4 regions of the Streptomyces sp. NPDC007905 genome follow, and region 1 is predicted to be linked to each of the others. Evidence: riboswitches for the same ligand, from Rfam matches in the RefSeq annotation. Region 1 holds a riboswitch; each other region holds the start of a gene.

Evidence for each region. A riboswitch is a leader RNA that binds a small molecule or an ion and turns the genes downstream of it on or off. The one in region 1 is predicted to bind cyclic di-AMP.
Region 2: another riboswitch for cyclic di-AMP. It lies ahead of ACFZDC_RS23805 (transglycosylase family protein); the one in region 1 lies ahead of ACFZDC_RS38965 (peptidoglycan DD-metalloendopeptidase family protein).
Region 3: another riboswitch for cyclic di-AMP. It lies ahead of ACFZDC_RS28365 (NlpC/P60 family protein); the one in region 1 lies ahead of ACFZDC_RS38965 (peptidoglycan DD-metalloendopeptidase family protein).
Region 4: another riboswitch for cyclic di-AMP. It lies ahead of ACFZDC_RS08200 (peptidoglycan DD-metalloendopeptidase family protein); the one in region 1 lies ahead of ACFZDC_RS38965 (peptidoglycan DD-metalloendopeptidase family protein).

The regions. Positions count from the first base shown of each region.
Region 1 is NZ_JBIBKS010000038.1:48,506-51,818, reverse strand. It holds gene ACFZDC_RS38970 (alpha-galactosidase) at 1-1,534, shown strand, start outside; cyclic di-AMP (ydaO/yuaA leader) riboswitch at 1,838-2,003, shown strand; gene ACFZDC_RS38965 (peptidoglycan DD-metalloendopeptidase family protein) at 2,006-2,914, shown strand; gene ACFZDC_RS38960 (GDSL-type esterase/lipase family protein) at 3,140-3,313, shown strand, end outside.
Region 2 is NZ_JBIBKS010000013.1:180,381-183,693, forward strand. It holds gene ACFZDC_RS23795 (cytochrome P450) at 1-184, shown strand, start outside; gene ACFZDC_RS23800 (transglycosylase family protein) at 328-1,356, shown strand; cyclic di-AMP (ydaO/yuaA leader) riboswitch at 1,539-1,707, shown strand; gene ACFZDC_RS23805 (transglycosylase family protein) at 1,712-2,401, shown strand; gene eno (phosphopyruvate hydratase) at 2,746-3,313, shown strand, end outside.
Region 3 is NZ_JBIBKS010000017.1:145,186-148,498, reverse strand. It holds partial or broken gene ACFZDC_RS28370 (LysE family translocator) at 189-624, shown strand; gene ACFZDC_RS28365 (NlpC/P60 family protein) at 632-1,105, opposite strand; cyclic di-AMP (ydaO/yuaA leader) riboswitch at 1,109-1,332, opposite strand; gene ACFZDC_RS28360 (hypothetical protein) at 1,672-1,980, opposite strand; gene ACFZDC_RS28355 (ATP-dependent Clp protease proteolytic subunit) at 1,988-2,623, opposite strand.
Region 4 is NZ_JBIBKS010000003.1:400,947-404,259, reverse strand. It holds gene ACFZDC_RS08205 (insulinase family protein) at 1-1,288, shown strand, start outside; cyclic di-AMP (ydaO/yuaA leader) riboswitch at 1,515-1,679, shown strand; gene ACFZDC_RS08200 (peptidoglycan DD-metalloendopeptidase family protein) at 1,692-2,447, shown strand; gene ACFZDC_RS08195 (FCD domain-containing protein) at 2,646-3,313, shown strand, end outside.

The DNA.
Region 1 (3,313 bases):
CCACGGTGAGAAGGTCATCGGCAGCCGCCGCGGCCACACCGGCCACCAGCACCTGCCCTGGGTCGCGCTGGACACCGACGCGACCGAGGAGCGCGGCGAGGTCTACGGCTGCGCGCTCGGCTGGTCCGGCTCCTGGCGCATCGCCGTCGCCCAACTCCCGGACGCGCGCGTGCAGATCACCGGCGGCGCGGGCTACGACGACTCGGGCCTGCTGCTCCTGGAGCCGGGGCAGTCGTACACCACACCCGTCTTCGCGGGCCTGTGGAGCGACGGCGGCTTCGGTGGGGCCAGCCGCACCTGGCACGCCTACCAGCGGGCGTACGTCATCCCGGACGCGGACCGGGACCGGCCGGTGCTGTTCAACTCCTGGGAGGCGACCAACTTCGACATCTCCGAGCAGCAGCAGACCGCCCTCGCCCGGCGGGCCGCCGCGATCGGCGTCGAGCTGTTCGTGGTGGACGACGGCTGGTTCGGCGCCCGCACCAGCGACCGGGCCGGTCTCGGCGACTGGACGCCCAACCCCGACCGCTTCCCGCACGGCCTCAAGCCCCTCGCGGACCAGGTGCACGGCCTCGGCATGCAGTTCGGCATCTGGGTCGAGCCCGAGATGGTCAACCCCGACAGCGAGCTCTACCGCGCCCACCCCGACTGGGTGCAGCACCAACCGGGGCGAAAGCGGACGGAACTGCGCAACCAGCTCGTCCTCAACCTCGCTCGCGAGGACGTTCAGGAATACCTCTGGAGGCAGCTGGACACCCTCCTGTCCAGCGCCCCGATCGACTACGTGAAGTGGGACTTCAACCGCTGCTTCACCGACGCCGGCTGGCCCGGGGAGCCGTACCCGCAGCGCCTGTGGGTCGACCACGTCCGCGCCCTGTACGCCCTGCTGGACCGGCTGCGCACCGCCCACCCCCAGGTCGCCTTCGAGTCCTGCTCGGGTGGCGGCGGCCGGATCGACCTCGGCGTGCTCAGCCGCACCGACCAGGTGTGGACCTCCGACAACACCGACCCGCTCGACCGGCTCGCCATCCAGCACGGCTTCAGCCAGATCCACCCCGCGCGGGTCATGGCCGCCTGGGTCACCGACAGCCCGAACACCCAGCTCAACGGGCGGGTCAGCCCGTTGCGGTTCCGCTTCGTCAGCTCGATGGCCGGGGTGCTCGGCGTCGGCGGCGACCTCACCGAGTGGACCGAGGAGGAGCTGTCCGAGGCCCGGCAGTGGGTGGAGCTCTACAAGGAGATCCGTCCGGTCGTCCAGCGCGGCGAGCTGTACCGGCTGCGGCCCCCGACGGGTGGCCTGAGCGCCGTCCAGTACGTGCTCGGGGGTGAGACCGCGGTCCTCGTCTGCCTCCAGGCGCAGAGCTACGGTGAGCCGGTGCCGGCGCTGCGGCTGCGCGGACTCGACCCGGCAGAAGCGTACGAATGCCGCGAAACGGGCGAGGTCCACCGGGGAGCGGTCCTGCTGCACCACGGTCTGCGCACCGGACTGAAGGGTGACCTGGATGCGAAAGTTATCCGGCTGCGCCGTATCTGAGGCTTCTGACCGAATTGCAGCCTTCATTGCAACTCGCTCTGGAATAGCACGGCATGGGGAGGCGGTGCGTGAGGAGCGTCATATTCGTGACCGTGTGTCGCGCGTCATGTGCACGTAATTCCCGTGGCGGCGGGGGTAATTGAAAGGGTGCAGGATTCGGGTATTCACGGAGGGTGACCGTACATTCCCGAATTCGATCAGCTGGAGCACTCACGCCGGGAAACTGCTGCTTGTCCGGGTGCGTCTCGCTCGCTTACGTTCGCCACCAATCCGGACGGAACGCCGAATCCTGCCGCCGCCCGGAGTCCCCACACACTTGACCCGTGTTCGGCAGGAGCGGGGGACCCACCAGGTATGACTGCCTGTCCCGGTCTCCGGGGCACAGGCTCGGGGTGCAGCCGCGCGTGGCGGCCGGGCAGCTCCAGCCCGAACCCGACAGCTCACCTCGCAGGCGCCGGAGAGGAACGAGCCATGCCCGCGAAGGGTAAGCACCGACGCCCGAAGACCCGGCGTCTCACCCGCTCGATCGCCGTCGCCGGGACCGGCGGTGCCGCATTGGCCCTGCCGCTCGTCGCAGCCGCCGGAGCGCACGCCGCCACCACGCAGTCCGTTGCCGGTAAGGCCGCGCAGTCCCTTCCGGCCGTGGACAAGACGGCTGAGAAGAAGGCCACCGCGCAGTCGAACGCGGGCGTGCGCAGCTACACGGTGAAATCCGGTGACTGCCTGGCGGCGATCGCCGACGAGCAGAACGTCAGCGGCGGCTGGCACCGGCTCTACGAGGACAACCGGCAGGCCGTCGGCGCCGACCCGTCGCTGATCCACCCGGGTCTGAAGCTGTCCCTCGGCGCGAAGGCGGCGACGACGCACACCGAGTCCGCCGAGCCCTCGCGGGCCTCCCGGAAGCCGCAGGCGACCCCGTCGGCCCCGGCGACCACCGCGACCGCGGCGGCGCAGACCCCCGCCCCCTCCACCGGCTACACCCTCCCGGTCACCGGCGCCACCATCGGCACCGGCTACCACGTGGCAGGCAGCATGTGGTCCAGCGGCTACCACACCGGCGTCGACTTCGTCGTGCCGACCGGCACCCCCGTCAAGGCCGTTGCCGCCGGCACCGTCGTCTCCGCCGGGTGGGGCGGCGCGTACGGCAACCAGGTCGTCATCAAGCTGAACGACGGCTACTACGCCCAGTACGGCCACCTCTCCCAGCTCTCCGTCTCGGCCGGCCAGACCGTGACCGAGGGCGGCCGGCTCGGTCTGTCCGGTGCCACCGGCAACGTGACCGGACCGCACCTGCACTTCGAGATCCGCACCACGCCCGACTACGGGTCGGACATCGACCCGGTCGGCTACCTCCGCTCGCACGGCGTCGCCGTCGGCTGACGACCACGCCGTAAACCTCTTGCCTGACACGCCGCCGACGGCCGGACCCCGATCCCCGGGTCCGGCCGTCGGCGTGTCGGGCCGGCTGGCGTATTCCCGGCCGAGGGTGTTGGGGAAGTGGCTTATCTCACCGTCCGTCAACCCTGAATTACGGTCGCGTAGGTCACATCCGAAGGTGAATCATGGTCCGACGTGGCAGACGATTCGAAGAATGACAGCAGATCAGTGATCGGGTCGTACGTGGCGGTGGGGGACAGCTTCACCGAGGGCGTCGGCGACCCCGGCCCCGACGGGGCCTTCGTGGGCTGGGCCGACCGGTTCGCGGTACTGCTCGCCGACCGGCGGCCCGAGGGCGACTTCGCGTACACGAACCTGGCGGTGCGTGGAAAGCTGCTCGAC
Region 2 (3,313 bases), on a different contig from region 1:
CCCGCTCGCCCGGCTGGAGGGCCAGACCGCGCTCGCCACCCTCCTCACCCGCCTCCCCGACCTGCGGCTCGCGGCGGATCCGGCCGACCTGCGCTGGCGCGGCGGACTCATCATGCGCGGCCTGCGCACGCTGCCCGTGGAGTTCACGCCCGCTACCGAAAAGGTCGTAGAAACGTCAACATGACAGACGTTCAACTTTGTGATCTTCACGTGATCTGCGCGGCATTAACTTGTGACAAGTGATCGTCTGCCGATACGTTCACCCATCAGCGCGGCGTCGAGCCTCACCCGCCGCGCCGCTCCTGCTGTCGCCCGAAAGGTTTCCGCATGCTCTCCGGGAACGGTCGTCACCGTCGCCCCCGTCAGGCCCCCGCCCTCCTCGTCGCGGCAGGAGTGACCGGCTCCGCCATCGCCATCCCGCTCCTCGGCGCGGCGAGCGCCAACGCTGCCGACGGCACCACGTGGGACAAGGTGGCCGAGTGCGAGAGCGGCAGCTCCTGGAGCGCCGACACGGGCAACGGCTACTACGGTGGTCTGCAGATATCCCAGGACGACTGGGACAAGTACGGCGGCACCCAGTACGCCGACAGTGCCGACCAGGCCAGCCGTTCGCAGCAGATCGCCGTCGCCGAGAAGATCCTCGCCGACCAGGGCACCACCCCCTGGGCCACCTGCGCCCTCCTCTCCGGCCTGACCTCGAACTCCGGCTCCCTGGACGTCGACACGGGCGTCGGTGACTCCGGCTCGGCCGGCTCCGGCACGGGCTCGTCGGACTCCGGTGACTCCTCCGGGTCCACGGATACGTCCAATTCCACCGGAAATTCCGTCTCGTCCGGCCTGCCGGATTCGTCGTCCTCGTCCGACTCCTCCTCGGATGCGACCGCCACGCCGTCCCCCGGTGCGAGCAAGGGCGCCGGCTCCACCGGCCCCGGTGAGCGAACCGGCACCCACAAGTCCGACACCTCCGCATCGCCGGACTCCGGGAGCACGCAGGGGAGTGCGCCCGCCACTACCAACCCCGTACTGGACGAGTCGGACAATTCATGGCAGACCGGCGGCTCTTGGAGCCTGGTCGACACCGGTGCCCTCAGCAGTGGCGGACGTCACCGCGGTGACAGTGCGGACGAAAGCGTGGCAAACGGTCAGAACGCCACTTCCTCCGGCCGTCACACCTCCCGCGATGCGAGCACCTACACGGTCCGCGGGGGAGACACGCTCGCCTCCATCGCCGACTCCCTTGCCGTCGACGGCGGATGGCACGCGCTCTACAGCCTGAACGAGAAGGTCATCGCCGACCCGAACCACATCGCTGCCGGTCAGACCCTGGAAGTCGGTACCGAAACGGGCGATAAGTAGCGGGAGTTGACGTCCCACTTCACACCCAATGTCCGGTTTGGTGAAAGTGTGGGATGAGTCTCAGAAGCCCTGATCGTCTTTGAAATTCCGCTGATCGCCTGTCTACGGTCGAGACCGCTCGTCACCACGAGCCCCGGCAGTCGCAACGCCGAATCCTGCCAGCGGTTGCCCGGGAACAGTCGTCGCGTCATGCGCCGTAGGCAGGAGCGGGGGACCCAAGGTAAGCGCCGAGCCCAGCAGTTGAGCTGGACCCGGCTAGGGGTGAAGTCGTGCCTCCCCGAGAGGCGCGACCGGGCAACTCAACCGGCCCGAACCCGACAGCTCACCTCGCAGGCGTCGGTGAGGGGATCGATCCATGCTGTTTTCCGGCAAGGGCAAGCACCGTCGTCCGTCCAAGGCCGTCCGCGCCATCGCCGTCGCCGGCGTCGCCGGTGCCGCCGTCGCCGCCCCGCTGATGGCGGCCGGCAGCGCCTCCGCCGCCACCGCCTCCGAGTGGGACGCGGTCGCCCAGTGCGAGTCCGGCGGCAACTGGTCCATCAACACCGGCAACGGCTACTACGGCGGTCTGCAGTTCTCCGCCTCCACCTGGGCCGCGTACGGCGGCACGCAGTACGCCGCGCAGGCCAACCAGGCCAGCAAGGCGCAGCAGATCCAGATCGCCGAGAAGGTCCTCGCGGCCCAGGGCAAGGGCGCCTGGCCGGTCTGCGGCACGGGCCTGTCCAGCGCCGCCTACAACGGCTCCGCGCCCAGCGCCTCCTCGAAGAGCGCCGCGCCCAGCACCACCACTCGCTCCACCGGTCAGCAGGCCGCCACTCGCTCCACCACGCGCACGGCCCCCTCGGCGAGCAAGACCGTCACCACCCCGACCGGCAAGAAGGTCAAGAAGGGTGACGGCGAGTACAAGGTCGTCAAGGGCGACACCCTCAGCACCATCGCCGACAAGCACCACGTCCAGGGCGGCTGGAAGAAGCTCTTCGAGCTGAACAAGGGCATCGTCGAGGACGCCAACCTCATCTACCCGGGCCAGCAGCTGCACCTGAAGTGACACCCGGCTCCCACACCCACCACAGCGCTCTCACACCACGGCCCGCCCCCTGAAGGCCTCGTGAGGGTCGCCCCCCGTCCCCCACGGGCTCCCCGCCCCGGCGCGTCTTCCCCCGTACGCGCCGGGGCGGGGCTCTTTGTTTCCCGCTCTTCAGCCGGGTCCCGCCCGCGCCCCACTTTGTTCCGCGCATGAACAATGGGTACGGTCTCCCTGTCCTCCCGTGCCTCTCCCCGCCCCTTCCTGTCCACGGGACGGTCGGTCGGTGGCCGACGCCCCCGGGACGGATAGGCTTCAGGCGCAAGGCACACCAGCCCCGCAGAACCAGCGTCACATCCATGAAGGAGATGCTCGTGCCGTCCATCGACGTCGTCGTAGCCCGGGAAATCCTGGACTCCCGAGGCAACCCCACGGTCGAGGTCGAGGTCGGCCTCGACGACGGCAGCACGGGTCGTGCCGCCGTCCCGTCCGGCGCCTCCACCGGCGCCTTCGAGGCCATCGAGCTCCGCGACGGCGACCCGAACCGCTACCAGGGCAAGGGCGTCGAGAAGGCCGTCCTCGCCGTCATCGAGCAGATCGGCCCGGAGCTCGTCGGCTACGACGCCACCGAGCAGCGCCTGATCGACCAGGCCATGTTCGACCTGGACGCCACCGACAACAAGGGCTCCCTCGGCGCCAACGCCATCCTCGGCGTCTCCCTCGCCGTCGCCCACGCCGCCTCCGAGGCCAGCGACCTCCCGCTCTTCCGCTACCTGGGCGGCCCGAACGCGCACCTGCTGCCGGTGCCGATGATGAACATCCTGAACGGCGGCTCGCACGCCGACTCCAACGTGGACATCCAGGAGTTCATGATCGCCCCGATCGGCGCGGAGTCCTTCTCGGAGGCCCTGCGCTGGGGCACCGAGGTCTACCACA
Region 3 (3,313 bases), on a different contig from region 1:
GGCGCTCGCATAGGGGGAGCTGTGACGTGTCGGCGCCCGAGGCAGGGGGGCCGTAGCCTTGCCGGCCCGGGTGCTCGAAGAGAGGCCCTGGCGCCTGACAGCCTCCGACGCCTGGGCCGCCGCTGTCCTCACGCCCAGCCAGTCCGCCCCGCCCGGCCGAACGCCCCGTGCGGCAGGGCACGGAACGCCTCCGCCGCCGGAGCGAGCTCGTCGGCCCGGCGTACGTGCTGCAGCTCGGCGTACGGACCCTGTGGGCGCTACGGCGGCCCGCCGGCGGCTCCGCCGAGGCGGCGCCGCCGACCGCGCATCCGCTCCGGCAGGGCTTCGTCACCAACGCCCTCGACCCGAAGGCGTCGCTGACCTTCCTCAGCCTGCTGCCCCAGTTCGTGCCGTCCGGCGGCTCCGCCCTGCCCAGGACACTGCTGCTCGCGCTGATCGTCTGCCCGCTGGCCCTGACGTGGTTCCAGGCTGGCCCTGACGTGGTTCCAGGTGGTGGCCCTGCTGGTGGACCGGCTGGGCGGATGGCTGCGCCGGCCCCGGGCCGCCCGCATGCTTCAGGCGGGCACCGGGGCGGCACTGACGGCTCTCGGAGCGGCCCTGCTGCTGGAGCCGCTCCTGCCCTGAGCCAGGGTCAGCTGACCCGGCCGTACCAGACGCTCCTGGTCCAGATCTTCTCCAGCCGCACCACGGCCCCGGTCCTCGGGGCGTGCCAGATCTTGCCCTTCCCGGCGTAGATGCCTACGTGGTAGACGCTGGACCCCGAGTGGAAGAACACCAGGTCACCGGCCTTGCGGCTGTTGGCCGAGATGTGGTGGGTCTTGTTGTACTGCTGGGCTGCCGTACGCGGCAGCTTCTTGCCCGCCTTCTTGAACGAGTAGAGCGTCAGCCCCGAGCAGTCGAACCGGCGCGGCCCGGTGGCGCCCCAGGCGTACGGCGCGCCCTTCTTGGACGCCGCGATCTGGAGCGCTTTCGTCGCCAAGGTCGCGGCCGAGGCGTCGGTGGCGAGGCCCGGAACCGCGATCGAGCCGCCCACGGCGGCGAGGGTGAGGGCCGAGGCCGTACCGGCACGGGCCATCAGCGACGGGACACGATTGAGCGCAGTCATGCGCAACCCTTCGTCAGCCGCCTGTGAAGGATGACCTGTCGGATTCGGGCTGGCGAAGTAGCCCGGCCGCGTTGCCGCGGCTTCACCCCAAGGGCTGCTCGGCACGACCGTCCGTCTGCGACGAACGTCCGTCCCGGCGACCCGTCTTGCTTGGGTCCTCCACTCCTGCCGATCCACTCCTGTCGACCGGTCATCCAGGCGGCGGCAGGACTCGGCGTCCGCCCGGACCGCCCCGCCGCGGTGGCGGGGGCTTGTCGTCAGACAGGGATCTTCACTCACAGGAGTCGCAAAATCCCAACGCAATCGGGGATTTGTGGCGTTACTCACCACTCACCCGTTCGGGTGGACACTGCTGTGTTCGAGTCGACGTCAGATCCCGCGCGTAGCCCCGGACCTGGGGCGGAGCACCTCCTCGCGGGCCTGGGAACCCTTCGCTGCGCAAGTCGGGAGGCCCGGAAAAAGGTCCGCAGATACGCCGGTCGGGGGTACGTCGTTCGGGCCGTTTCAAGCCCGGCCCGCACGGCCCGTCGACACGAGGGACCGGTCGGGCCGGACGCGCGTCCGGATCAGCCGACGCAGTCGGGCGGGAGCGCGACGCGCGCGGTGCGGCGCTCGCCGTCCAACACCCGCAAGGCCCGTGCCAACGTGTCCCCGTGCAGCTCCGTCTCGCCCCGCTGGTGCATCAGGGCCAGCGCGTCGCGCAGTTCGGCCGCCTTGCGCACCAGGGCCTGCGCCGCGCGCAGCCCGCGGTAGGTGTCCCCGGACTGCGCCGGGTTGATCCGGCCCAGCAGGTCGGCCGCCTCCAGGTAACGGTCGATCAACTCGCCCTCGGCACGCGTCAGTGCGGGCAGCGGCGGAAGCTCCGGTGGCAGCATCGGCGGCTCACCCCGCGTGCCGGGTGCCGGGGGTGGCCCTGCGGCTCGGGACGACACCGTCCACCAGGCCGTACGCCAGTGCGCCTGGCGCGTCCAGCACCAGGTCCCGCTCCAGGTCCTGGTGGACCTGTTCCGCGGTGCGCCCGGTGTGCCGGACGAGCATCTCCTCCATCAGCGTGCGCGTTCGGACCAGCTCCTCGGCCTGGATCAGGAGGTCGCTCGGCTGTCCTTGGGCCGGTTCGGGCAGGGCGGGTTGCTCCAGCACCACGCGCGCGCCGGGCAGGGTGAACCGCTTGCCCGGAGCCCCGGCCGCGAGCAGTACCACGGCCGCCGAGGCGGCCTGGCCCAGGCAGTAGGTCTCCACGTCACAGGTGACGTACCGCATCGTGTCGTAGACCGCCGTCATCGCGCTGAACGAGCCGCCCGGGCAGTTGAGGTACAGCGTGATGTCCCGGTCCGGGGCCGTGTGTTCGAGCTGCATGAACTGCGTGATCACGTCGGTGGCCGCCGTGTCGTCGAGTGGCGTCCCAAGGAAGACGACCCGGTTCTCGAACAGCTTCGAATACGGATCCAGCGTGCGCCGGCCCGTGCCGGTGCGCTCGGTGAACTCGGGCAGTACGTGACGGGCGGACGGTCGGGTCATGGGCGTACCCCTCCTCGCGACAGGGCCTCGATCGGCCTCGCTTCTGTAAAAAATGTACAGGACGTACATGGCCTTACGGTGGGCGTACATCCTGGTGATCCACTGGATGTCGCAGTTCAGAGGCGCTTTTCTGCCGTGGGCGAGCAGGGATGTCTCACGGAAGCTCACGCCCGGTCAGGTGGCGGCTTCCCCGCCAAAGCCCAAGAGCGGCGCGAGGTGATCCGAAGCGGCCCGCAGATCCTCCGGGCTCGGATGGACGTAGACACGCTTGGCGAAGTTGGCGGAAAGGCGACCGGCACACGCAGCGAGAATGACGTCCGGGACACCGTTGACGGCAAGGGGCATCAGGCACGAATGCCGCGCGCCGTGCAGGGCGGCTAGGCCTCGTCGTCGCGGACGCGGGCGAACAGCGCCTCGTCGAAGACGGGGGTTGACCGCGGCTCGGGCTCCGGCGGCGGGGTGTTGAGGCGGAGCGGTTGGGCGCTGACGGGGGCGAGGGCGACCGCGGTGCCGCCCGGGCGCCCGTTCGCGCGTGCGCTGCCCGGTGTCGCACGTCAGCAGCCGCACGGCCCCGTGCGGCACCCGCACAACGAGTTCACCGCCGAGGAGGCCAAGCGGATCCGCAACGACCTCGACAACGCCTGGCCCCGCACCGGTGCGGGGAAGGAGTTCACCCGCGACGTCGACACC
Region 4 (3,313 bases), on a different contig from region 1:
CCTGACCGTTCTGCGCTGCCACCGTCCCGGTCAGCAGGTCGTCGCCGTAGAGGTGCTGCTGGACGCGCCCCTGGAGACCGAACCGGCCGGCCTGGACGGCGTCGCCACGATCATGGCGCGGGCCTTCTCCGAGGGCACCGACAAGCACTCGGCGGAGGAGTTCGCCGCCGAGCTGGAGCGGGCCGGCGCCACGCTCGACGCGCACGCCGACCACCCCGGCGTCCGCCTCAGCCTGGAGGTCCCGGCCTCTCGCCTGGCCAAGGGCCTCGGTCTGCTCGCCGACGCCCTGCGCGCGCCCGCCTTCGCCGAGAGCGAGGTCGAGCGGCTGGTCCGCAACCGCCTGGACGAGATCCCGCACGAGCTGGCCAACCCCTCCCGCCGGGCCGCGAAGGAACTCTCCAAGGAGCTGTTCCCGGAGACCTCGCGCATGTCGCGCCCGCGCCAGGGCACGGAGGAGACGGTCGAGAAGATCGACGCGGAGGCCGTACGCGCCTTCTACGACCGCCATGTCCGGCCCGCCACGGCCACCGTGGTCGTGGTCGGCGACCTCGCCGGCACCGAGCTGGACGCGCTGCTCACCGACACCCTCGGCGCATGGTCCGGCACGCCGGGTCAGCCGCGGCCCGTGCCGCCGGTGACCGCCGACGACACCGGTCGCGTCGTCATCGTCGACCGGCCCGGCGCCGTCCAGACGCAGCTGCTGATCGGCCGGATCGGCCCCGACCGGCACGACCGCGTGTGGGCCGCCCAGGTGCTCGGCACGTACTGCCTCGGCGGCACCCTCACCTCCCGCCTGGACCGCGTCCTGCGCGAGGAGAAGGGCTACACGTACGGCGTGCGCGCCTTCGGGCAGGTCCTCAGGTCCGCGCCGGAGGGCACCGGTGCCGCGATGCTCGCCATCAGCGGCTCCGTGGACACCCCGAACACCGGTCCCGCGCTGCAGGACCTGTGGACGGTGCTGCGCACGCTCGCGGCGGAGGGCCTGACCGACGCCGAGCGCGATGTCGCCGTGCAGAACCTCGTCGGGGTGGCGCCGCTGAAGTACGAGACCGCGGCGGCCGTCGCGAGCACCCTGGCGGACCAGGTCGAGCAACACCTGCCGGACGACTTCCAGGCGACGCTCTATCAGCAGCTCGCCGCCACCGGCACCGTGGAGGCCACCGCCGCGGTCATCAACGCCTTCCCGGTGGACCGGCTGGTGACCGTGCTCGTCGGTGACGCGGCCCAGATCAAGGCGCCGGTCGAGGCGCTCGGCATCGGCGAAGTCACCGTCGTGGCGGCCGAGTAGGAGCGAAGCCGCGCACGCGCGCGTGGGGCCCTGGCGACCGACGGGTCGTCAGGACCCTTCGCAGTTGCCGTGCGGAGCCCCCTCCAGATGTCCGAATTGGGGCAGACGTTGCCTGTCTGGCCTGTGGGATGCGCTACAAAAGCCCGGATCCGTTTGGGAATCGAAAGTCGCTCACCGTAGCGTCTTCGAGGCTGTTCGTCAGGCAGTGCGCCGCGCCCGCGGCACCGGACAGTCATCGCCGAGTCCCCGTACGGCGCGAGCCAGGGGAGCCGGGGACCCAACCACAGTCCCTGGGGTGAATCGGACGCCCGCGCGTGAGCGAGGGGGTCCGTAGGAGACCTTCCTGCTCCGAACCCGTCAGCTAACCCGGTAGGCGAGAGGGAAGGAAAGGACCAGCCACTTCATGGCGTTCATGTGCGCCACCGGGAAGCACCGCAAGCCCGGCCGGGTCAAGCGCACCACGGCTCAGGCGGCCGGCATCGCGGCCCTCACCACCACCGGTGTCATCGGCACCCTCGCGGCCACCCCCGCGCTCGCCGCGGAGAACTCCGTCGAGCAGACCGGTCTCACCCCTGTGATCACCGTGAGCGACGACGTCGCCGAGCAGATCGACGAGCAGGCCGCCGCCCAGAAGCAGGCCGCCGACCGGAAGGCGGCCGAGGAGGCCGCGGTCAAGGCGGCCGCCGAGCGGGCCGAGAAGGAGCGTGAGGCCAAGGTGCGCGCCGCCCGCGCGGCCGAGCGCAAGCGCCTGAACGCCTTCGTCGCCCCGATCGTGCACTCGTACGTCTCCACGGGCTACAAGACCGGCGGCTCCCTGTGGTCCTCCGGTTCCCACACCGGCATCGACTTCCACGCGGCGAGCGGCACGCCCGTCCACGCGGTCGGCTCCGGCACGGTCGTCTCGACCGGCTGGGGCGGCGCGTACGGCAACCAGATCGTGATCCGGATGGCCGACGGCATGTACACCCAGTACGGCCACCTGTCGTCCATCGGCGTCACCGTGGGCCAGAAGGTCACCCCGGGCCTCCAGATCGGCCTGTCCGGCGCGACGGGCAATGTCACCGGGCCGCATCTGCACTTCGAGGCCCGTACGACCCCCGAGTACGGGTCGGACGTCGACCCGGTCACCTATCTGCGCAAGCACGGCGTGGACGTCTGACCCTCCACCGCACGGCATCCCGAAGCCCCGGCTCACCAGCCGGGGCTTTCGCCGTTTTTCGCCCTGCCCGCCGCATCCGCTGTCCAAAAAATATCCATGGATTCAGGCCTGCCGTCGGAAATTCCGGCTCATTGGAATAGAGTCACGGAACACACGTCCATCGTCGACGTTTCACGGGGATTAAGACGGAGGTCGGTCATGCGTATTCCGGCGCACTCGGTGTGCACGGCGATCCGGGACGACATCGTGGCCGGTGTCTACGAGCGCGGCAGCCGCCTCACCGAGGAAGTCCTGGCCCGCCGCTACGGCGTCTCGCGTGTCCCCGTCCGCGAGGCCCTGCGCACCCTGGAGGCGGAGGGCTTCGTGGTGACCCGGCGGCACGCGGGCGCGTGCGTGGCCGAGCCGACCGAGCAGGAGGCAGCCGACCTGCTGGAGATGCGCATGCTCCTGGAGCCGCTCGGCGCCTCCCGGGCCGCCCAGCGGCGCACCGAGGCCCATCTGAAGGTGCTGCGGGGACTGGTCCGGCTGGGCCAGGAACGGGCGAGACGGGGCAGCAGCGAGGATCTGCGCTCGCTGGGCGGCTGGTTCCACGAGACGCTCGCGCAGGCCTCCGGCAGCCACTCACTGACCTCGATGCTGACCCAGCTGCGGCACAAGATCGCCTGGATGTACGCGGTCGAGGCATCGCCGAATCCGGTGGAGTCCTGGGCCGAGCACGGCGCCATCGTGGACGCGGTGGCGCGCGGCGACGGGGAGCGTGCACGGGCGATCACGGCGCTGCACTGCGAGCGCTCGACGACCGCGCACCGGCTGCGGTTCGCCTCGGGAGGCGACCGGACGGAGCGTGTGAGGAACTCGCAACACGC